One region of the Actinoplanes sp. URMC 104 genome, then DNA from elsewhere that is predicted to be linked to it. Evidence: riboswitches for the same ligand, from Rfam matches in the RefSeq annotation. Region 1 holds a riboswitch; each other region holds the start of a gene.
The links. A riboswitch is a leader RNA that binds a small molecule or an ion and turns the genes downstream of it on or off. The one in region 1 is predicted to bind cyclic di-AMP.

Region 1 (5,616 bases):
ATCTTCATCGAGCTGATGCGGCACGCGCTGATGGAGGACGTCGAGCTCGCGGGGTCGGCGCCGATGCTCTGGGCCGGCGCGCTGATCTGGACCGCGCTCGTCGGCTTCGGCGGTTACGTGTACTTCTGGCGCGGAGAGAAGGGCTACGGCCGTGGCTGACCAGCGGGAACCGACCGTCATCGCGGACAACGCGCACATCGTCTACCGCATCTACGGCTCGGTGGCGCCGGGCGCGAACACGCCGCTGGCCAGCTTCAAGCGCATCATCACGGGCAAGAAGAGCGCGGCCGTCCGCGAGGTGCACGCGGTCAAGGGCGTCAGCTTCGTGGCCTACAAGGGCGAGGCGATCGGCCTGATCGGCACCAACGGCTCCGGCAAGTCGACGCTGCTGCGGGCGATCGCCGGCCTGCTGCCGGTGGAGCGCGGCGGCGGCATCTACGCGGCCGGCCAGCCGTCACTCCTGGGAGTGAACGCGGCGCTGATGAACGACCTCTCCGGCGAGCGCAACGTCGAGCTGGGCTGCCTCGCGATGGGCATGTCGCCCGCCGACGTCAAGGCGCAGACGGCCGACATCATCGAGTTCTCCGGCATCAACGACCGCGGCGACTTCAGCTCGCTGCCGATGAAGACGTACTCGTCCGGCATGTCGGCGCGGCTGCGGTTCTCGATCGCCGCGGCGAAGAAGCACGACGTGCTGCTGATCGACGAGGCGCTGGCCACCGGCGACGCGAAATTCCGCAAGCGCAGCGAGCAGCGGGTGCGCGACCTGCGCAAGGAGGCCGGCACGGTGTTCCTGGTCAGCCACAGCGAGCAGTCGATCCGGGACACCTGCGAGCGCACCATCTGGCTCGAGTCCGGCGTGATCCGCGCGGACGGCCCCACCGACGACGTGATGAAGGAGTACGAGACCTACGTCAACAAGTAAGCCTCGTACCCCCTCGCGAGGTCAGCGCACTGATAAATGCACGTGGTTGGTGTGGTCGCTGGACGGGTCGCCGTTGCCGCGGGAGTACGCCTTCCAGCCGCTCGAGGGCAGCCAGATGCGTTTGAACCAGATGACGTAGAGCACGCCCAGCCGGTCCGAGTTGTTGATGAAGTAGTTGGCCAGGTTGGTCCCGTACGTCTTGTCACCACCCGACGCGACGCCGCCGAACCCCTTCTTCTCGGCGGCGAAGTCGCACGCCTGGCCCTTGGGGTGCTCGCCGCTGTTCTGCTCGCGGAAACATGCGACATAGCGGGTGAAGCCCGCCTTCTGCGCCTGCTTGAGAGCGTGCAGCGTGCGCGGGGTCAGGCAGCCGCTGGTGGTGGGGTCGTCCTCGGTGCAGCCCTCGTCCCGCAGCGAGCCGTCCGAGCTGCGCGGCGCCGGAGTGGCCTTGGCCTGCGAGCCGCCGCCGCTCGATCCGCCGCTGGACCCGCCGCTCGTGCCGCCGCCGGGCGGATCGGCGTCCTCGCCGGTGTTGGCGGCCTTGAGCGCGGCCTCGGCCTGCACCTTGCGCTTGGCCATCAGGTTGACCTGCTTGAGCTGGTTGCGCACCTCGGCGTCGATGGCCAGTTTCGCGCGCTGCTGCCCGTCGCGGGTCGCCTTGAGCGCGGCCAGCGCCGCGTTCTCCTTGACCGCGACGGTCTCGAGCGTCTGGGCGCGGTCGAGGAAGTCGCCGGAGGAGCTCGCCTGCAGCAGGGCGCTCATCGGTCCCAGCCGGCCGGTCCGGTAGGACTGCTGGATGATGTCGTCGATCGCCGCCTGTTTCGGGCCCACCTGGCCCTCGAGCTCCTTGAGCCGGGCGGCCAGCTGGGACTGCCGCGTGCGCGACCGGGCCAGCGCCTCCTTGGCCTCGACGTAGCCCCGGGAGGCCGCCTCGAGCTGCTGGATCAGGGTTCTGGGTGCGCCCTCGCCGTCGTCGCCGCTGTCGCCGGGCGCCGCGGCGGCCGGACCGGCCACCGCCAGAGTCAGCCCGGAGATGGCGACGAGGAGCGCGAGCAGTGCCGCCGAACGTCGGCGGACAGTGTTATGCCGCACAACCTTTCCTTCCGTCGGCCGCCGACCGAGTTAGCTGACGGGTTCGGGACGGAAGTGATCCCTACCGCGCGAGCGCGGATTCACCCCGGAAAAACGGTTGGTTCCCCGGCTCGCCCGCGGGCGATTAGGCGGCGGTCCCCTGGGGGTGGAGACCGCCCCCGACCATACCGACTCCATCGAATGATCGACAGTTATCGCACGCACCGCAATTCGCCCGCGACGGCACGTGACGGCAATTACGGAATGTGTCGGAGTGACTACGAAATAGCCATTCCTGAAGACTGAAGCGGCGCAAAGTCTCGGGTAAACTGGCCGCCGGTTCTGCCACGGAGGCACCGCCCCCGAGGTGCCGGCAGGCCACCGCCCAATCGCCGCGAGGCGAGCCGGGGAACCAGGTCAGTGGGGTGCATCCGCGCGAGCGGTAGGGATCGCTTCCGTCCCGAACCCGTCAGCTAACCCGGTCGGCGGTTTACCGGAAGGAACTGCATTGACCGTACGACCCCGCCGGTGGCTGACACTTGCCCTGGCGCCGCTCGTGGCCTTGTCTTTCCTGGCCGCACCCGCTTCCCCGGCGAGCGCCGAGCCGGGTGGCAGCACCTCGACGAGCCCCGACGAGTCGGGCGGATCGGTCGGCAAGAACAACGCCACCCTGGACGACGTGCTCGAGTCGTCGAACCGTCGCTTCGTCGCCGCCAAGGCCGCGGTGACGAAATCCACGGCGGCGCAGAAAAGACTGGCCGCCGAGATCAAGACCGCGGAGGCGCGGCGCCTGGCGCTGCTGCCCGAGGTCAACGCGATCGCCGGCCAGCAGTACCGCACCGGCCACCTCGGCGCCGCCGGCTTCCTGCTCGGCAGCCAGAACTCCGACGACTTCCTCGCCAAGGCGGTCTCGCTCGAAGAGATCAACGCCATGCAGGACCGCAAGCTGGCCGAGCTCAACAAGGCGATCGACGACGTCAACAAGGCCAAGGCCGCGCTCGACGCCGAGGTGCGCAAGCAGCAGACCAACCTCGTCGCGATGAAGAAGCAGAAGGACGCGGCCGACGACGCGCTCGCGCTGGTCGGCGGCGAGAGCCTCACGCACGGCCTGGTGCTGGCGAACTCGCCCAAGGCCGCCCCGGCGCCGCGCAACTCCGACGGCGGGTTCTCCCCCGAGAGCTGCAACGTCGAGGACCCGACGACCAACGGCTGCATCACCGCGCGGACGTTCCACATGTACAAAGAGGTGAAGAAGGCCGGCTTCGACCGGTTCGTGGGCTGTCACCGCGACGGCGGGCCGTTCGAGCATCCCAAGGGCCGCGCCTGCGACTGGTCGCTGCAGGACAAGGGCTTCGCGGTCGCGCACAACGAGGACATGCGCCGCTACGGCAACAACCTCATGGCGTTCCTGGTGCGCAACGCCGACCGGCTCGGCATCTACTACGTGATCTGGTACAAGCAGATCTGGTTCCCCGCCAGCGGCTGGAAGACGTACCACGGGCCGAGCGCGCACACCGACCACGTGCACGTGTCGCTGCTCTGACCGCCCCGCACACACACGAAAGGGCCCCGGGAGATCCCGGGGCCCTTTTCCGTCGTCGGACGTCAGCTCGTCGCCCGCCGCACCGGCGCGCGACCGGCCGGCTGCTGCGGCGCCGGGCCGACCGGGTGCGGCGGCGGGATCGGCACGACGACCGGCTTGACCTGGGTCACCTCGATCTCCTTGCCGTGGTGCACCAGCGTCAGCCGGGCCGAGCCGCCGCCGTTGCGCAGCGAGTAGGTGACCTCGTCGGGCGTCACGTTGACCCGCAGCCGCAGCCCGCGCCAGAGCAGCGAGAACTCCATGTTGTTGATGCGGCTGGGCAGGCGTGGCGCGAACGACAGCTGGCCGTTGAAGTCGCGCATGCCGCCGAGCCCGGCGACCAGCGAGATCCAGGTGCCGGCCAGCGACGCGATGTGCAGGCCGTCCCGCGAGTTCTGGTGCAGGTCGTGCAGGTCCATCAGCGCGGCCTCGCCCAGGTAGTCGTGGGCCAGCTCGAGGTGGCCCACCTCGGCCGCCATCACGGCCTGGACGCAGGCGGACAGCGACGAGTCGCGGACCGTGCGGGCCTCGTAGTAGGCGAAGTTGCGCGCCTTCTCCTCCGGGGTGAACGCGTCGCCCCGGACGTACATCGCCATGACCAGGTCGGCCTGCTTGACCACCTGCTTGCGGTACAGGTCGAAGTACGGGTAGTTCAGCAGCAGCGGGTACGCCTCGGGCGGGGTGTTCTCGAAGTCCCACTCCTGCAGCCGGGTGAAGCCCTCGGACTGCTGGTGAACCCCCAGTTCCCGGTCGTACGGGATGTGCACCGCGGCCGCCGCGTCCCGCCAGCTCGCCGTCTCCTCGTCGTCCACGCCCAGCTTGCGGGCGAGGTCCGGGTGCCGCTTGACCGCCTCGGCCGCGGTCAGGAGGTTCTGCTGGGCGAGCAGGTTGGTGTAGATGTTGTCGTCCACGACGGCCGTGTACTCGTCCGGGCCGGTCACCCCGTCGATGTGGAAGCGCCCGTGCCGGTCGTGGTGGCCCAGCGAACGCCACAGCCGCGCGGTCTCGACCAGCAGCTCGAGGCCGACCTCGCGCTCGAAGTCGTAGTCGCCGGTGGCCTGCACGTAGCGACGGACCGCGTCGGCGATGTCGGCGCCGATGTGGAAGCCCGCCGTGCCGGCCGGCCAGTACGCCGAGCACTCCTGCCCGCGGATGGTGCGCCACGGGAACGCTGCGCCCTGCAGGCCGAGCGTCTGAGCGCGCTCCCGCGCCAGGTCGAGCGTCGAGTGCCGCCAGCGCAGCACGTCGGCCGCGGCGGAGGGCTGGGTGTAGGTCAGCGCGGGCAGCACGAACGTCTCGGCGTCCCAGAACGTGTGGCCGTCGTAGCCGGGGCCGGACAGGCCCTTGGAGCCGATCGGGCGCTGCTCGGCCCGGGCGCCGGACTGCAGCGTGTGGAACAGCCCGAAGCGGACCGCCTGCTGCACCTCGGCGTCGCCGTCGACCCGTACGTCGGAGTGGTCCCAGAACGCGTCCAGGTATTCCTGCTGGGCCTCGAGCAGCCCCTCCCAGCCGTCCAGGCGGGCGCTGGCCAGGGCCGCGCCGACCTGGTCGCGCACGGCGGGCAGCGAGCGGTGGCTGGACCAGCCGTACGCGGCCAGCTTGACCACGCGCAGCTTCTGACCGGGCTCGAGCTTGCACGCCACGGTCGTCCGCAGCCAGTCGGGGTGCCCCTCGGTGGTCACGGCGTGCTTGCCGGGCGCCTCGACGAGGTGCTCCATGGCCGCGGCCATCCGCAGGTCGCTGGCCTTGGTGCGGTGCACCAGCAGGCCGCCGGTGCGCTGCTCGAGCACCTCCTCGGCCTGCAGCGGGTGGTCGAGCACGGCGGCGACCCGCGGGTCCTTGCTCATCGGCGGCAGCTGCTCGTTGGCGACCAGCTCCGACTGCAGGATCAGCCGGGCGGAGGCGTCCAGCGGCTCGACCTCGTAGAGGAACGCCACGACCGAGCGCTGGGTGAACGAGACCAGCCGCACCGTGCGGACCCGGACCGCCTGGCCGGACGGGGAGACCCACTCGACGGTGCGCTCGAGCGTGCCGGCCC
Region 2 (5,616 bases), on a different contig from region 1:
GCCCGGGCCGCCTTGTTCGTGACCGGCGCCTCGCGCAGCTGGCCGGCGATGCGCTGGAACTCCGGCATCGGGAACACGTACAAGCAGCGTTCCTGCCCCTTGGTGATCACGACACCTCCCGCCAGCTCATCACGGAACTTCGCCGGAAGGATCAGCCGCCCCTTGTCGTCGAGGCGCGGGGTGTGCGTGCCGAGGAACATCGGCCCTCACCCCCTGCCCTTGGCGGTTCGCGGTCCGCCTGTCAACTCGGGCCGGCAGGTCCCTCAGGTCAGTTCGACTCTCGGCCCTGCCACTGCGCTCCACTCTACTCCACTTCCCTCCACCCGCAAGCCGATTGGACGGGTTCGCGAACCCGCTTCACAGAAGAAACCGCAGCTCAACGACGTGGATGGGAAGTGGAGGGGAAGAGCATGATCAACCCCGTCCGGTTTCCGACATCCTGCCGTCCCCCTCGGAGAGAACCGGCACGAACACGCCCAAACCTCCCACCGACGGATGGTGTCAACCCCCGCGCGGGAGGAAAGTGGAGGGCCGCGTGGAGGGTTGTGGAGGATCACGGAGACGCTCGTGGAGGATCACGGGGACCGCTCGTCGAGGATCACGGAGACCGCTCGTCGAGGATCACGAGAAGCGTGAGCCGGGGCGCGGCTCGACCCTGCAAGCAGAGCCGGCCTCAGCACGGCCGGCGTTACGGGGTCCCGCCCCGGAAGCGAGCGGGCCGCTCGAAGGCGCCGGCGCGCTCGCGGACGGTGCGACCGTCCGCGGGAGACGACAGTGGGGCGCGACCGAACCGGTCGCGCCCCACTGAGTCGGTGATGCAAGCCGCCGTCAGGCCAGGCGACGCACCACGTAGTTCGAGCCGATCATCTTGCGCTTCGAGACCCGCGCACCGGTGTGCGGGGAGTCGTACATGTAGCCGCTGCCGGCGTAGATGCCGGCGTGGTACCCGTACGAGCCGTTGCGGAAGATGATGAGGTCGCCGACCTGCTTGTTGGACTTGGCGACCGACTTGCCGTAGTTCTGCTGCGAGTTGGCCTTGTGCGGCAGCTTCTTGCCGACGGCCTTGCGGTAGACCCACAGCGTGTAACCCGAGCAGTCGAAGCGGGACGGGCCGGCCGCGCCGAACTTGTAGAGCGACCCGACGTGCTTCTTGGCCTCGTTGATGATCTTCGCCCGGGCGGGCGACGACTTCGGCTTGACGACGACGTTGAACTGGCCGCCGCCGTTCGCCTTGTAGGTCGGCGTGCCCACGTAGTAGGCGCGCATCCGGCCGCTGGCGTGCGGCTCACCGGTCAGCGTGACGCTGCCCGACTTGCCGAGGCTCTTGGCCGTGAAGTTGACCCACTTGCCCTTGCGGAGCGCCTGGAGACGGACCGTCCCCGAGGTGACCACCTTGCCGTTGGTGGGGTTGATGAACTTGGCGGTCAGCTTGACCTTGCCGCCATAGGTCACCGTCCGCGTCGAGATCGACGAGCGGACCGAGGGCTTGATCTTGGCGCTGGCCGCAGCCTTGGCGACAGGAGCGGCGCTGGCGGCCGAGGGGGCCAGCAGCTGGCCTGCGCAGAGGCACAGACCCAGAGACAGTGCGATCACACCGGTGCCGGCCGTGCGGCGACCCCGGCTCGAACTGTGTTCGTGCACGGTAGAGATATCCCTCCGGCACGCCTGCGAGGTTAGCTGTCGGGTTCGGGCGGGAAGGTTGCCCGGCCACGCAAGCGCGGCTTCACCCCGAGGTTGCTCCGTGGTTCGCCACCGGAGCGGGTGGCGCGGAGCGGACCAGTAGTGGGTCCCCCGTCCCTGCCCCCGTATGCCTTTGTGGTTGGTGCGTGGTGCTCGGGTGGTCGCGTTGACCGGCCCGGGGCAGGGCTCGGCGTGAACCGGGTCTTCGCGAGTCGGCGAGCGGGTGCCGCCGGCCAGACCTTGCTACCTCAAATTTCGAAGCCGCGGGAGATCCGATTCGACTACTCAGCGTGTTTGGCATGAAGGACACTGTCCGATTTGCTACCGACCGGCGAGAAATGCCATGACGACAAGTAGTAGGAGAACTACAAATCGTAGAAGGTTACGCGTGAATCAGAACACATTATTGGCAGGAACCGAACGAGTGACCGAGGTCCCACATTCACTCTCCCGCAGTTTAAACCTCTTTCACCGGCCAAAATGTGCTCCGCCGAATCGTTGATCTCAATGCCCTTCCGTACGCGGCCGGACGGGCCGCCGGAACCGGGCTTGCGGCAACTCGACGTAACCTCCCGTTCCGGTACCCTCGTCTCCCGTGACGGACGGGAAGATGCCCCTGCGCGCCAAGGTCGCGACCTCAGTGTCCAAGACCGCGGCCGCGCTCTCGAGGGCCGCGGGACGCGGCGACGGCTCGGTCATCGGCGGGTGGATCGGCCTGAAGATCGACCCCGACCTGCTGGGCCACCTGGCGGCCGGCCGCGCGATCGCGCTGGTCTCCGGCACCAACGGCAAGACCACCACCACCCGGCTGGCGGCCGCCGCGCTCGGCGTGCTCGGCCCGGTGGCCACCAACTCCTTCGGCGCCAACATGCCCACCGGGCACACCTCGGCGCTGGCCAAGGCGGGCGCCACCCCGTTCGCGGTGCTCGAGGTCGACGAGCACTACCTGGCCCGGGTCATCGACGAGACCAGCCCCCGGGTGGTCGCGCTGCTCAACCTCTCGCGCGACCAGCTCGACCGGGCCAAGGAGGTCGCGATGATGGCGCAGATGTGGCGCACCGCGCTCGCCGGGCACCCCGACGTGGCCGTGGTCGCCAACGCCGACGACCCGATGGTGGTGTGGGCGGCCCGCGGCTCGCAGCACGTCACGTGGTTCAGCGCCGGGCAGCGCTGGACCGACGACTCATGGGTCTGCCCCGAGAGCGGCGACCCGATCGAGCGCGCCAACGGCGACTGGTGGTGCACCGGCTGCCCGCTGCGCCGGCCGCAGGCCCAGTGGCGCGTCGAGGAGGACGGCGTGGTCGACCCGCGCGGCGACTGGCACCTGGTGAAGCTGCAACTGCCCGGCACGGTCAACCTCGGCAACGCGGCGACCGCGCTGGCCGTGGCCGCCGCGTTCGGCGTACGCCCGATCGAGGCCCTTCCCCGGCTCGCGACGGTCGCCTCGGTGGCCGGCCGCTACGCCCAGGTCGACCGCGACGGGCGCAACATCCGCCTGCTGCTCGCGAAGAACCCGGCGAGCTGGCTCGAGGCGTTCGACATGGCCGAGCAGGCCCCGACGCTGCTCTCCATCAACGCCCGCGACCCCGACGGCTTCGACACCTCGTGGCTCTACGACGTCGACTTCTCGCCCCTGGGTGACCGGCCGGTGCTGATCACCGGCGACCGGGCGTACGACCTGGCCGTGCGCCTCGAGGTGAATGGAATCGCCTTCCGGCACGTGTTGAGTTTCGACGAGGCGGTCAGCACCGTGCCCATGGGCCGCCTCGAAGTGATCGCCAACTACACGGCGTTCCAGGACATCCGAGCGGAGTTGGACCGTGTCAACTGAAGCTTTGCGGATCGTCTGGATCTACCCTGACCTGCTCTCCACGTACGGCGACCGCGGCAACCTGCTGATCCTGGCCCGCCGCGCGGCGATCCGGGGCATCCCGGTGGAGACGTACGCGGTCCGGTCCGACCAGCCGATGCCCTCCACCGCCGACATCTACCTCATCGGCGGCGGCGAGGACGGCCCGCAGGCGCTCGCCGCCCAGCGGCTGATCGCCGACGGCGGCCTGCACCGGGCGGTCAACCAGGGCGCCGCGGTGCTGGCCATCTGCGCCGGTTACCAATTGTTCGGCCACTCGTTCTTCGCCAAGGGGGCCAAGTGCCCCGGCCTGGGCCTGCTCGACCTGCACTCCGACCGCGGCGAGACCCGCGCGGTCGGCGAGATCCGCGGCGACATCGACCCGCGGCTGGGCCTGCCCCCGCTGAGCGGTTTCGAGAACCACGGCGGTCGCACGCACCTGGGCCCCGGGGTCGCCCCGCTGGCGCGGGTGACTGCCGGAATTGGCAACGACGGTCAAACGGAGGGAGCATGGCACGGCAAGATCCTGGGAACCTACTCCCACGGGCCCGCGCTCGCTCGCAACCCAGCTATAGCCGATCTGCTACTGCGATGGGCGACCGGCGCGGATAGTCTTGCCCCGGTCGACGACACGTGGACCGACCGGCTGCGTGCCGAAAGGCTCGCCGCCGCCGGCGCCTGAAATCCTGACCCGACGAGCACTGGGCGGTATTCCTGCATGACTGACACCCTGATCGCCCCGCGGGGCGCACTCCTCGCGGCGGACCCTCAGGTTCAGACTTCGCAGATGACCTGGAAGCGGCGGATCGTCCGTTTCGGCATCCTGGGCGGTGTCGTCGCCGGCGTGGCGACCGCGGCCGCCGTCCTGCCCCTGCGCGACATCGCCGACACGGTCGCCGCCCTCGGGCCCGCCGCCGCGGTGGCGATCGCCGTGGTCGGGGGTCTGCTGCTCTCGGTGCTGGTTCCCCGTACGGCCATCACGCTCGCCTGCGGCGCCCTGCTGGGCGCCGCCACCGGCGCCGCGACCGCCCTGGCCGCCGCCGTCATCGCCGCCGCAGCCACCTACTACGCCGGCCGCTGGGTCGGCCGCGGCGCCCTCGCGGCCCGCACCGGCGGCAAGCTGCAGCGCCTCGACGGCTGGCTCAACCGCCGCGGCCTGTCCGCCGTGCTGCTCGTCCGCTTCCTGCCGCTCGCGCCCTTCGGCCTGGTCGGCTACGCCTACGGCACCACCAGCGTCTGCCGCAAGCGCTACCTGCTCGGCACCACGCTGGCCTCGATCCCGTCCGCCGTCTCCTACGCCGTCATCGGCGCCGCGGTGGTCAAGCCCGGCGAGATGAGCCCGCTCTCCCTCGCTCCCGCCCTGATCGGCTTCACGCTGACCACGTCGATCGTCCTGTGGTGGAAGCGCTCCGCCAAGAAGGCCGCCGCCGCAGCCGCCTGACCGCCGCCGGCGGGCCCTCGTGCGGGGGCCTTCAGGCAGCTGACCGAACGTGGCGTCAGATGACGGGAAGCTCGCCCCCGTCGACGACCAGGGTCGCCCCGGTGACCCACTGGGCCCGGTCCGAGACGAGGTAGGCCTTCGCGGCGCCGTAATGGGCCATCGGCGCGGCGGGTGTGAGCGCCTGGCCCGTCGAGATGTTGACGATCGCGCCGCCTTCCCCGTTCCTGCGCAGCGCCGGCAGCAGCGCGTTGGTGACCCGGACGGCGGAGAGGTAGTTCAGGTCGAGGGCGTCGAGCCGTGCCGTGGTTCGGGTCAGGCCGTCGGGGCGAGACCGGGCAGGAAGACCAGCCGGCGGCGCATGGCGGTCGCGGCGATCTCGCGGGCCGGGGCGTACTCCGGGGAGTCGTACCAGGCCTGCAGGGTCTGCATGTCGGGCCATTCGACGACCGCGACCGCAACCCCGGCCTCGCCCTCGGCGACCGTGGGCGAGGCCCCCAGGACGACGAAACGGCCGCCGAACTTCTCGACCGTGATCGGGGTCAGCTCGGCGTAGCGCTGGGCGCCCTGCGGGTCGAGCACCTCGAGGACCTCGGTAATGCTGTACGCCGGCGTGCGGCCGGTGGTGACGTCGGACATGAGTGGTCTC
Region 3 (5,616 bases), on a different contig from region 1:
AGACGCCGTCGTTGTTGCCGTCGACGCCGTCGAGCTCGGTGAGCAACTGGTTGACGACCGTACGCATGGAGGACGAGTTCAGCTGGCTGCGCTTGTGGCCGAGCGCGTCGATCTCGTCGAGGAACAGCACGCAGGGGGCGTGGCCGCGGGCCGACTCGAACAGGTCGTGCAGGTTGCGCTCGGAGCTCCCGACCCACATGTTGAGCACGTCGGTGATCGACAGCGAGATGAACGCGGCGCCCATCTCGCCGGCGACGGCGCGCGCCAGGAACGTCTTGCCGCAGCCGGGCGGCCCGTAGAGCAGCAGCCCGCCGCGCAGGCTCTTGCCGAACAGCGAGCGCAGCTTGGGGTTCTTCAGCGGGCCCAGGAACGAGATCTCGAGCCGCTTCTTGACCTCCTGCATGCCGCCCACGTCGGCCAGCGTGATCGTCGACTTCTCAACGTCGAAGGTGCGGTCCTCGTGGCCCCGCACGGGCTCGCGTTCGTGCGAGAACCGCGGCGGCACGACGTCGCCGAACTCCTGCTCCATCGCATCCCAGTCAACGCCGCCCGGGGAGGAGGGGGGAATCGGGGAGGAGGGCGGCGGGGCGGAAGGGGAAGGGGGCGGCGGCGAGGAAGGAGATGGCGTGGGCGAAGGCGGCGGCGAGGAAGGGGGCAGCGGGGAGGAGGGCGGCGAGGAAGGGGATGGGGAGGCGGAAGGCGGGGGGAACGGCGGGACGGAAGAGGGAGGCGGCGCGGAGAAAGGACCGGCAGCGGGAGGCAGCGCGGAAGGAGGACCGGCGGCCGGAGGGGTGGCGAGGGCGGAGGACATCAGCTTCTGGGCGGTCCCGTTGGCGGGCTCGCGGGCGAGCACCTGAGCGGCGTGGCCGATCGCCTCTGCGCCGCGGCCCGCGGCGAGCAGCAGCTCGGCCAGGTGCAGGCGCAAGGGGAGGTCGTCGGGGCGGGCCTCGACGGCCGCGGTGAGGCTGTCGATCAGCGGCGAGTCGCTCATGACAGGGCATTATGCCCGCGCCCGGTAGGAGGACCGAAGGCCGCCGGGAAGAGCAGAGGCCGCCGACAAGAACGAGGGCCGCCGGGAGAGCTGGAGGCTGCCGGGAAGCACGAAGGCCGCCGGAGCGTACGCCTCGGCGGCCTTCGGGGGTGGAGCGGCGGATCGTCAGCCCGGTCGTCGGTAGCCGGCGATCGGGTTGCCGTCGATCTTGGCCATCCGTACGTGGTCGCCGGTGTGCGGCGCGTGCACCACCATGCCGCCGCCGATGTAGATGGCGACGTGGTGCAGGCTTCCGGGGAAGTAGAACACCAGGTCACCGGGCTGCAACTCGTCGGCTGACACCGGCCTGCCCTGGTTCCACTGGTCCTTCGTGTAGTGGTCCAGGTGCACGCCGACGCTGCCCCACGCCTCCTGGGTGAGACCGGAGCAGTCGTACGAGCTGGGGCCGGCCGCACCGAAGACGTAAGGCTTGCCGATCAGGTCGCACGCCTTCTGCGCCGCCCGGCCGCCCTTGTCGTTGGTGTAGTCGACGGGGCACGGGCCGAGCCGCAGCGGGCCGTCGTCGGCGTTCACCGAGCCGTACGCCTGGATGCGCAGCTTCTGCAGCGACGTGATCTTGGTCTCGATCGCCTTCTTGCGCTTCGCCAGGTCGACGTCGCGCGCGGCGATCGACTTGGTGACCACGTCGAGGTCGGCCTTGGTCGCCGCGAGCTTGTCGCGCAGCGCGGCCACGTCGGCGATCTGTTCCTGCTGGCCGCGGGCGAGCTGGTCGAGGTACATCAGCTTGTCGGTCAGCCCGGTCGGCGTGCCGCTGATGACCATGGCGTTGAGCGCGTTGGGCGCGCCCTGCTTGTACGCGTCGACGGCGAGCCCGCGTACCTGCTGCATCGCGACGTCCACCTGCACCTGGAGCGGTGTCAGCTGGGCGGCGAGCTTCTTCTGCTGGGCGCGGTTCTTGAGCAGCTTGCCGTGCACGTCGTTGTACTGCTCGATGACCGGTTCGAGCTGGTTCCACTGCTTGTCGATCTGCTCCTCGACGGACGAGGGCGAGGGTGTTGCCTGCGCGACGGCGGGTCCGGAGAAGATGATCCCGACCGCGGCTGCGGCGCAGACGAGGCTGCGCACTACTGCGGCGCGACGCACGTGGGTGGGTTGTCCTTTCTTCCCTCGTGCCGCCGACCGGGTTAGCTGACGGGTTCGGACGGGAAGCGCGCCCGGCCGCGGGCATACCGCGGCTTCACCCCAACTGCTCGGGTCCCCGGCTCGCCGTTGCCGGCGATTGGGCGGTGATCCGCCAGATCGACCGGGTGGACGATGGGGGCTGGGCGGACCGGACAACACCGTACTCCCCATCTAGAGCCGAACTGAAGGCGCTCCGGAGGGAAAACTGTATGCGCTCTTACATATACGCATAGTCACTAGAGCGGCCAGGCTTCGAGCGCGCGGTCGAGCCAGGGCAGCACCAGGATCACGGTGGGTAACACCAACAGGCCGACCGCGGCGGCCCCCGCGGCGACGGTGAGAGCGACGGACGGATGGTGCGACGCGGCCAGCCGTTCGAGCCGCCGGTGGCGCGCCTCACCGGTGCCGCCGGGTGCCACGTCCTCCGCGAGGGGCACCGCGTCGGTCAGCCGCTCCAGCGCGGCCCGCAGCGGCTCCGCCCCGACCCGGCGCCGGGCGGCGTCGTCGGCGACCATCTCGAGCAGCAGGTTGACGGCGTCGAGCGGCAGCCGGCTGCGCAGCGGCCGCGGCACCGCGCGGTAGAACGCGGTGAACGACTCCATCACCACGTCGTGCCGCTGTCGCAGGTGGGTCTGCTCGTGCGCGAGCACCGCGTCGATCTGCTCGCGGTCGAGCACCTCGAGCACGCCGTTGCTGAGCACCACCCGCGGCCGGCGGCCGGGCACGCAGTAGGCCAGCGGCAGCGCCCCGTCGAGCACCCGCAGGTTTCCCGGGCCCAGCTCGCGGTGCTGCTCCGCGCGGTCGAGCAGGTCGACCAGCATGCGGTGCCGGGCCCGGCGGGCCCGCGACCGGCGGGTGACCCCGATCAGCGAGACCAGCAGCCGCAGGATGATCAGCGCGGCGACCGCGAGCGCGCCGATGAGCGCGGCCTCGGCGACCGGCTTGCCCGACCCGGCGGCGCGGGTGACCTCCTCGGGCGCGGCGAGCACGACGCCGAGGGCGGCCAGCACGGCGGTCAGCGTGATCGACTGCCAGAGCACGACAGCGGCGGCCGGGGCCCGGTCGGGCCAGCGCGCGTTCGCCAGGACGCCCGGCACGACCAGCGAGAGGGTCAGGCCGAGCGCGCCCAGCAGGAGCGCGGTCATCCGTGGCGTCTGGCGGCTTCGATGGCGGCCTTGAGGGCCTCCGGCGGGAGCTGCCCGACGAAGTACGCGAGGGCGGCGTCCTGGTTGTCGCTGGCGGTCAGCGCGTCGAGCATGACCGAGGCGGTCATCTCCTCGCGGGTCTGCGCCGGGGCGTACCGGTAGGCGCGGTCCGCCTTCTGCTGCGTGACCACGCCCTTCTTCGCCAAGCGGTCGAGCACGGTCATCACCGTCGTGTAGGCCAGATCGCGCTGACGGCTCAGGCGCTCGTGCACCTGCCGCACGGTGAGCGGCTCACCGGCGTCCCACAACTGCGTCATGACCTCGCGTTCCAGGTCCCCGAGAGCCATGTGACCGAGCATACCGCCTCTACTGCGCCGCGTCGTACTACGAGGCGTAGTATCTACTACGAGACGTCGTAGAGGGGGCTCCCATGGACGTTCTGGACCTGACCCGGCTGCAGTTCGCGGTCGTGACGATCTACCACTACTTCTTCGTGCCGCTGTCGATCAGCCTGGCCGCGACCGCCGCCGGCCTGCAGCTCGCGTGGCTGCGCACCAGGCGCGAGCACTTCCTGCACCTGACGAAGTTCGTCGGCAAGCTGCTGATCGTCACGTTCGCGGTCGGCGTGGTCACCGGACTCGTCCAGGAGTTCCAGTTCGGGCTCGGCTGGAGCGCCTTCGCGAACTTCTACGGCGACGTCTTCGGGCCCACGCTGGCGATCGAGGGCATGCTGGCGTTCTTTCTCGAGGCGACGTTCCTGGCGCTCTGGTACTTCGGCTGGGACCGGCTGCCCCGCGCGATCCACACCGCGTGCATCGTGATCGTCGCCGTGGGCACGCTGCTGTCGGCGTTCATCATCCTGGCGGCCAACTCCTTCATGCAGAACCCCGTCGCGTACGCCCTGGACCCGGACACCGGCCGGGCCCGGCTCACCTCGTTCGCCGACCTGCTGCTCAACAAGGTCAACCTGGCGGCGTTCCCGCACACCATCGCGGGCGCGGTCATGGTGGGCGGCGCGCTGCTGCTGGCGCTCGGCGTCTGGCGGCTCGCGGCCGACCCGGCGTACCGCGTCCTGGCCCGTCTCGGCGCCTGGCTCACGCTGGCCGGCGGCGCGGCGACGGCGCTCACCGGCGACCACCTCGGCAAGGTCATCACCCAGGTGCAGCCGATGAAGATGGCCGCGGCCGAGGCGCTCTACCACTCCACGACCGGCGCGCCGTTCGCGGTCTTCGCCACCGGGGCGCCGCTGCCCGAATTCGCGCTCGAGATCCCGTGGCTGCTGTCGATCCTCGCCAAGGGCGACCCGAACGCGACCGTGCAGGGCATCGACGACCTCCAGGCGCAGTACGCGGCGCAGTTCGGCCCCGGCTCGTACGTGCCAATGATCCCGGTCGCGTTCTGGACGTTCCGCCTCATGATCGGCGCAGGCATGCTGGCGGCCGCGGTCGCCGCGTTCTACCTCTGGCGTACGCGCAAGGGCCGTTCCGCACCCCGCCTGCTGATGCGGTGGCTGCCGCTCATCCCGCTGCTCCCCGCGGCCGCCAACACGTTCGGCTGGATCTTCACCGAGACCGCCCGGCAGCCGTGGATCGCGTTCGGCATCTCCAAGGTCGCCGACGGCATCTCCCCCGGGCTGACCAGCTCGGAGGTCGTCGCGTCGCTGGCCGGGTTCACGGTCGTCTACGGGATCGTCGCCGTGGTCTGGTTCCGGCTCGTACGCCACCTCGCGCGGCAGCCGCTGACGCCGGCGCCGGTGGCCGCCGAGCAGCCCGAACCCGTACCCGTCTACTGAGGAGCCCTGGCGTGATCACCTTCTGGTTCTCGGTCGTCGTGCTCGCCTGGGTGCTGTTCTTCGTGCTCGAGGGCTTCGACTTCGGCGTCGGGCTGCTCGCCCCGGTGCTCGGGCGCGACGACCACGAGCGGGGCGCCGCCGTGCGCACCATCGGCCCGTTCTGGGACGGCAACGAGGTGTGGCTGGTGGCCGCGATCGGCGTCACGTTCGCCGCGTTCCCCGCCTGGTACGGGGCGCTGCTCTCGGGGCTCTACCTGCCGATGGTCGTGCTGCTGCTCCTGCTGGCCGTGCGCGGCGTCGCGCTGGAGTTCCGCGGCAAGGGCGACGGCCTGCGCTACCGCCGCCGCGCCGACCTGGCCCTCGGGCTCAGCTCGCTCGGCATCGTGCTGGTGTGGGGCGCCCTGCTCGCCGCGTTCGTGCACGGGCTCGCGCTCGGCCCCGACGGCTCGGTCACCGGCAGCGGGCTGTCGCGCTCGCTCGCCCCCGTGCTCACCCCCGCGGCCGGT
Region 4 (5,616 bases), 230 kb from region 1:
GCGCGGCGACCCGGTAGGCCATCACTTGTGCACGGTCGACGGTGACCACGGCACCTCCCAGGGGAGTCAGGTGCGACGACCGTACCGCCGGGCTGCGACATTTTTCTGGCGATCGCGGCGGCTGCCGGTCTGCCGCTCGACGAGTTCCCAGGTGTCGAGCCGGCTCGGCCCGTACGGTGTCTCCTGCAGGATCGGTGGCTCGCCGGTGAGCCGGTAGCCGCAGTGCCGCGCCACGGCAGTGCTGGCGGTGTTCCGCGAGTCGATGCGCAGCAGGAGCCGGCCGAGATGCAGACTGCTGCGGGCGTACGCGGAAAGAAGGGACAACGCCCCCGAGGCGAGCCCTCGCCGGCGCTCCCGCACGTCGACCAGGTAGGCGAGCTCGGCCTCCTTGAGGCCCAGGTCGACGCCGAACAGCAGCACCTCGCCGAGCGGCCGTCCGCCGTCGGTCGTGATGGCGAGCTGGATCCGCTGACCGGTGATCCGGCCCTGGTGGCAGCGCTTGAGATACGCGATGCCGGCCTCCACGTCGAACGGCGAGGGCATCGGGCGCCACCGGGCGATCTCGGGCTCGTCGAGCATGCGGACCAGGTCGTCGAGGTCCTCGGAACGCCATTCGCGCAGGACGAGGCCGTCTCCGGTCAGCGTGAGCGGAAAGGGGAGACGGCTGGCGACCACCACTCGATCCTGCCGTCGGGGACCGGTTGCGGCCAGTAGCGAGGGATATGTAGGCATGAGTGATTGGTCATGGTGCCCGGATCGCACCGCTGCGTCTGTGAAGATCTGGTGCAGGGAGTCGCCCGGCCCGGCGCCCAGCGCCTACGTTGTGATCATGAAAGCGATCCGCGCCTGGCTGCTGGTCTTCGTCGTCGGGCTGGTGCTGAGTGGCGTCACCGCGTTCCCCCTCCTCACCGAGACCCGGGTGCTGGCCGGGGTGCTACATGCCGTTCCCGCGCCCGGCCCGCTCGTCGCCTGGATCGACCGCGTGCACGAGGGGCTGACCGTCACCGGCGAGCGCTACCCCTTCATCGCGTACGGGACCGACTGGCTCGCCTTCGCCCACCTGGTCATCGCGATCGCGTTCTGGGGGCCGTGGCGCGATCCGGTCCGCAACGTCTGGGTGATCCATTGGGGAATGGTGTGCTGTGCGGGGATCGTCCCGCTGGCGCTGATCGCGGGCCCGATCCGCGGGCTGCCGCCCTGGTGGACCCTGATCGACATCTCGTTCGGCGTCTTCGGGATCGTTCCGCTGATCATGGTGCATCGCCTGACCAAGAGGCTGCCGTACGCGGCCCCGGAAACGGCCATTGTGGACCGTCGACGGGTGGGTGTGACGGCGGAGTCGTAACGTTGTCGTCGTGGAGGAACGAACCACGGTGGCGCCTCGGCGGGGTGAGACCTACGCCGGGCGCTCTCGCCAGCAGCGGTCCAGCGAGCGGCGCGACCGGATCGTGGCGGCCGCGGTGCACCTGTTCGGCACGCGCGACTACGAGGACGTCACGGTGGCCGACGTGTGCGCCGCCGCGAAGGTGTCCAAAAGGTACTTCTACGAGCATTTCGACGATCGGGCCGATCTGCTGCTGAAGGTCAACCGCGAACAGAACGAGTGGCTGCTGAGCGGCATCGCGGCGGCCGTGCCGGAGCAGCCGGCGAACCTGGCCGAGGTGTTCGGCCCGGCGCTTCACGCGCTGGTCGGCATGCTGCGCAGCCACCCCGAGAGCGCCCGCGTGATCTACGTGAACGCGCCGCGCATGGAGACCCGCCGCCGCGGGGTGCTGCGCGAGGACGCCCAGTTCGTGGCGAAGGTGCTGCGGCGCGCGACCGGAGAGCCCAAGGACCGGCTGGCGTACGACCGGACGCTGCTCGCCCTCGTGGCGGGCCTCAGCGAAGTGATCATCCACTGGATCTCGCAGGACATGCCCGGCGACCCCGACCAGCTCGCCGAGCACCTGACCGGCATCGCCCTGGCCCTGGTCGGCAGCGCCACGTCGCTCTGACGGTCCCTACGCCGGCGCGGCCGTGATCTCCATGCCGGCGGCGCGCAGCCGGGTGACCAGCGCGTCGCCGAGGGCGGTGGCCGGGGTCAGCACACCGCCGTCCGAGGGTGGGAGCGCCTCCCGGTCGTACACCAGGGCAAGCGCCGACTCCGCGAGCATGACCGCCGTGGCCGCGTAGCCGGGATCGCCGTTCGCCCGGAAGCGGGCCGTGTAGCGCGCGCCGGTCGTCGTGGTGGTGAAGAAGTCGCACGTGAAGTGGCCGTCGCGCTGGACCCGCTCGTCCGGCCCGCTGCCCGGCTTGGGCAGCACGCGGTCGAGCACGAACCGCGTCGGCGGCAGCATCATGCCCGCGACCAGCGCGCCGAGGCCCAGCCGCACGCCGTTGGCGAGCAGCGGCGAGAGCGGGGACGCGCCGACGCTCATCAGCTCGCGGTAGCGGAAGCGGCGGCCGTACCGCCAGTCGCGCAGGGCGTTGCTGCGGCGCACCACGCGGGTGTTGTAGGAGGCCATGAAGAACGGCGCGAGGGTGCCGCGCAGGCGGGGATGGACGTCGGCGCCCCGGACGGTGGCCACGTCGCCCTGGCGGCCCAGGTCGGGTTCGGCGGCGCGGTCGGGGCTCAGCGAGTACGGCCCGGCGGCGATCCGCCGCAGCCGGCGATCGTCGCGCACCACGTCCAGCTGGGTGCGCAACGTGTCGACCGTGCCCCCGCTGACGCCGCCGCGCAGGCTGGTCACGACCATGGTGGTGTCGGTGAGCTCGCCGGCGCCGTCGGCCGCGACCCGCTGAGCGAGGACGTGGACGCCGAGGTCGGACGGAACGGAGTCGAACCCGCAGGAGTGCACGATGCGGGCGCCCGTGCGGCGTGCGATCTCGTGGTTGCCGTCGATGCTCTCGCGGGCGAACACCACCTCGCCGGTCAGGTCGACGTAGTCGGTGCCCGCCTCGGCGCACGCGCGCGCCAGCTGCTTGCCGTACCGCAGGTAGGGACCGACGGTGGTGATCACGACCCGGGCCGAGGCAGCCAGCCGGGACAGCGCCTCGCCGTCGGCGGCGTCGGCCACGACGGTCGGCCAGTCGACGCCGAGCTGCCCCCGGACGTCGGCCAGCCGCTGCCCGGAACGGCCGGCCAGGGCCACGCGCGTGCCCGCCGGCGCGTGCTCGGCGAGGTAGCGCGCGGTGATGACGCCGACGAACCCGGTGGCCCCGTAGACGACGATATCGTGCTCGCGGACGCGGTCGCTCATGGTTGTGGATTTTGCATCAGCGCCTCATAAACCGCTCGCCACAGCTAGTCTCAGACCCATTGATCCCGTACGAATCGGCCGGTGCCGGGCTCCTCGAGGCCCCGCCGGCCCTGTCCGCGAAGAGCGCGGACCCCGCGGGCGGAACGCCTAATCCTGCCGCCGCCCGGCGGGACTCACACCCACGGCATGGAGCGGGGGACCCACGTTCCTCGGCGCGCCCGCGCGCCTCGGGGTGAAGCCGCACGTACGCGGCCGGGCACCTCAGCCCGAACCCGACAGCTCACCTCGCAGGCGTGGAGGGCAACCTGTCATGGCACGAGTCTGCAATCCTGCCCGCGTCGCGCTGGTTCTGGCCGCGGCGGGCCTCACCGCACTGGCCGCACCGGTCGTCACACCGGCCGCCGCGGCGCCGTCGCCCGCCTCCGACGTCAACTGGGACGCCATCGCGCACTGCGAGTCGGGCGGCAACTGGAGCATCAACACGGGCAACGGCTACTACGGCGGCCTGCAGTTCAGCCGCAGCACCTGGCGGGCGTACGGCGGTTCGCGGTTCGCCGGCACCGCCGACCAGGCCAGCCGCGACGAACAGATCCTCGTCGCCGAGCGCGTCCGGCGCGGCCAGGGGCTGGGCGCCTGGCCCTCCTGCGGCCGGCGCGCCGGGTCGGCCAAGCAGTACCGGACCGTCAGCGCCGGCAGCTCGGCGCGCTATCACGTCGTCCGCGCCGGGGAGACGCTGGCGACTATCGCGGCGCAGACCGGGGTGGCGGGCGGCTGGCGTACGCTGCACCGCCTCAACGCCGGCGTGCTGTCCGATCCGGACCGCATCTATCCGGGGCAGCGGCTCGCGCTGTCGGGCCCGGTGCAAACCAGGTCGTCGGACTGAGGCGGATCGGCTAGCGTCTCGCGCATGACTCTGCGGGAGAGGCTGCGCACGGCACTGCCGGCGGCCATGAAGGCCGGGGACCGGGCCGCGGTCTCGGCCCTGCGGGCGACGCTCGCCGCCATCGACAACGCCGAGGCGGTGGCGCCGGCCGACGGCGGACGGGGACTCGCGATCGAGGAGGCGCCCGTCGGCGCGGGCGCGACCGAGGTGGCCCGCCGGGTGCTCACCGAGGACGACGTGGCCCGCATCGTCCGCGCCGAGGCGGACGAGCGGGAGCAGGCGGCCGCCGACTACCGGGCGCTCGGCCGTGCCGAGCACGCGCAGCGGCTGGAGGCCGAGGCGGCGACGTTGCGCGGCCACCTGGCCTAGCTCTAAAACTGCCAGAGGTTGTTAACACTTCGGGTCTCCGATCGTTGGAGACTTATGCCCCCGTCGATGGACCAGAAGCTGGACCGTCAGGCACAGCATCGCCTGGCGGTTCTGCGGCACGTTGAAGAAGTCACCGGCAACGTCGCCCGCACCTGCCGCTACTACGGCATCAGCCGGCCGACCTACTACAAATGGCTGCGCCGCTACCAGGACGAAGGCCTCACCGGCCTGCGCGATCGCTCGAGCGCCCCGCACCACTGCCCGACCGCGACGCATGCCGACATCGTCAACAAGATCGTCTACCTGCGGCAGAACTATCACTTCGGCCCGGTGAAGATCCAGATGTATCTCAAGCGATACCACGACATCACGATCACCAGCTCGGCGATCTACAACATCCTGGTCCGCCTCGGCCTCAACCGGCTGCCCGCCTCGCAGCGCTACACCAGCCGCGAGAAACGCTGGAAACGTTACGAGAAACCACTTCCCGGCAACCGGCTCCAGATCGACGTCAAGTTCATCGAGCCGATCGGCCTGCCCGCCGACCCCGCGGCCGGCACAGCGCCGGTATCAGGCCGGCTACCCAAGCAACGCCGCCGTGCCAGGTACTACCAGTTCACCGCGATCGACGACTGCACCCGGCTGCGCGTGCTGCGCATCTACCCGCGATGCGATCAGAAGACCGCCATCCAGTTCCTCGACTACGTGCTGCAACGCCTGCCGTTTCGGGTGGAGGTCATCCAGACCGACAACGGTGCCGAGTTCCAGACCCAGTTCCACTGGCACGTGCTCGACCAAGGCATCGCCCACACCTACATCAAACCCGCATCGCCGCACCTCAACGGCAAGGTCGAACGGTCCCACCGCATCGACGCCGAAGAGTTCTACCGCATGCTCGAAGGCGTCGTCATCGACGACACCGGCGTCTTCAACGACAAGCTGCGCGAATGGGAGGATTACTACAACTACCACCGCCCACACGGCGCCCTGGACGGCCAGACACCCTACGAACGACTTAAGCAAAAGAGTCAGACCCAGGTGTAAACCGACTCTGGCAGATGCACACCTAGCGGCTCACGCCCCGGGGGTCGATGTGGACCTTCGGTGCAGCCCCACGCCGGCGGC

Region 2: it holds a riboswitch for cyclic di-AMP, as region 1 does, so the genes downstream of both, ACSNN8_RS36490 (C40 family peptidase) here and ACSNN8_RS15230 (coiled-coil domain-containing protein) in region 1, are expected to answer to the same signal.
Region 3: it holds a riboswitch for cyclic di-AMP, as region 1 does, so the genes downstream of both, ACSNN8_RS22635 (NlpC/P60 family protein) here and ACSNN8_RS15230 (coiled-coil domain-containing protein) in region 1, are expected to answer to the same signal.
Region 4: it holds a riboswitch for cyclic di-AMP, as region 1 does, so the genes downstream of both, ACSNN8_RS16315 (transglycosylase family protein) here and ACSNN8_RS15230 (coiled-coil domain-containing protein) in region 1, are expected to answer to the same signal.

Annotation. Positions count from the first base shown of each region.
Region 1 is NZ_JBPQTO010000004.1:307,248-312,863, reverse strand. Features, by position in the region: gene ACSNN8_RS15240 (ABC transporter permease) at 1-159, shown strand, start outside; gene ACSNN8_RS15235 (ABC transporter ATP-binding protein) at 152-925, shown strand; gene ACSNN8_RS15230 (coiled-coil domain-containing protein) at 947-2,017, opposite strand; cyclic di-AMP (ydaO/yuaA leader) riboswitch at 2,021-2,158, opposite strand; cyclic di-AMP (ydaO/yuaA leader) riboswitch at 2,369-2,501, shown strand; gene ACSNN8_RS15225 (coiled-coil domain-containing protein) at 2,505-3,539, shown strand; gene ACSNN8_RS15220 (glycoside hydrolase family 65 protein) at 3,602-5,616, opposite strand, start outside.
Region 2 is NZ_JBPQTO010000011.1:2,315,607-2,321,222, forward strand. Features, by position in the region: gene mraZ (division/cell wall cluster transcriptional repressor MraZ) at 1-200, opposite strand, end outside; gene ACSNN8_RS36490 (C40 family peptidase) at 829-1,593, opposite strand; cyclic di-AMP (ydaO/yuaA leader) riboswitch at 1,648-1,784, opposite strand; gene ACSNN8_RS36495 (MurT ligase domain-containing protein) at 2,291-3,511, shown strand; gene ACSNN8_RS36500 (type 1 glutamine amidotransferase) at 3,501-4,211, shown strand; gene ACSNN8_RS36505 (TVP38/TMEM64 family protein) at 4,317-4,970, shown strand; gene ACSNN8_RS36510 (SDR family NAD(P)-dependent oxidoreductase) at 5,026-5,382, opposite strand; gene ACSNN8_RS36515 (DUF1330 domain-containing protein) at 5,283-5,606, opposite strand.
Region 3 is NZ_JBPQTO010000007.1:207,995-213,610, forward strand. Features, by position in the region: gene ACSNN8_RS22630 (ATP-binding protein) at 1-991, opposite strand, end outside; gene ACSNN8_RS22635 (NlpC/P60 family protein) at 1,157-2,134, opposite strand; cyclic di-AMP (ydaO/yuaA leader) riboswitch at 2,149-2,287, opposite strand; gene ACSNN8_RS22640 (M56 family metallopeptidase) at 2,410-3,318, opposite strand; gene ACSNN8_RS22645 (BlaI/MecI/CopY family transcriptional regulator) at 3,315-3,665, opposite strand; gene ACSNN8_RS22650 (cytochrome ubiquinol oxidase subunit I) at 3,749-5,110, shown strand; gene cydB (cytochrome d ubiquinol oxidase subunit II) at 5,122-5,616, shown strand, end outside.
Region 4 is NZ_JBPQTO010000004.1:539,728-545,343, reverse strand. Features, by position in the region: gene ACSNN8_RS16340 (DNA glycosylase AlkZ-like family protein) at 1-49, opposite strand, end outside; gene ACSNN8_RS16335 (GNAT family N-acetyltransferase) at 67-675, opposite strand; gene ACSNN8_RS16330 (hypothetical protein) at 830-1,345, shown strand; gene ACSNN8_RS16325 (TetR/AcrR family transcriptional regulator) at 1,356-1,994, shown strand; gene ACSNN8_RS16320 (saccharopine dehydrogenase family protein) at 2,001-3,239, opposite strand; cyclic di-AMP (ydaO/yuaA leader) riboswitch at 3,406-3,548, shown strand; gene ACSNN8_RS16315 (transglycosylase family protein) at 3,550-4,122, shown strand; gene ACSNN8_RS16310 (hypothetical protein) at 4,147-4,491, shown strand; gene ACSNN8_RS16305 (IS481 family transposase) at 4,558-5,535, shown strand; gene ACSNN8_RS16300 (zinc-dependent alcohol dehydrogenase) at 5,558-5,616, opposite strand, start outside.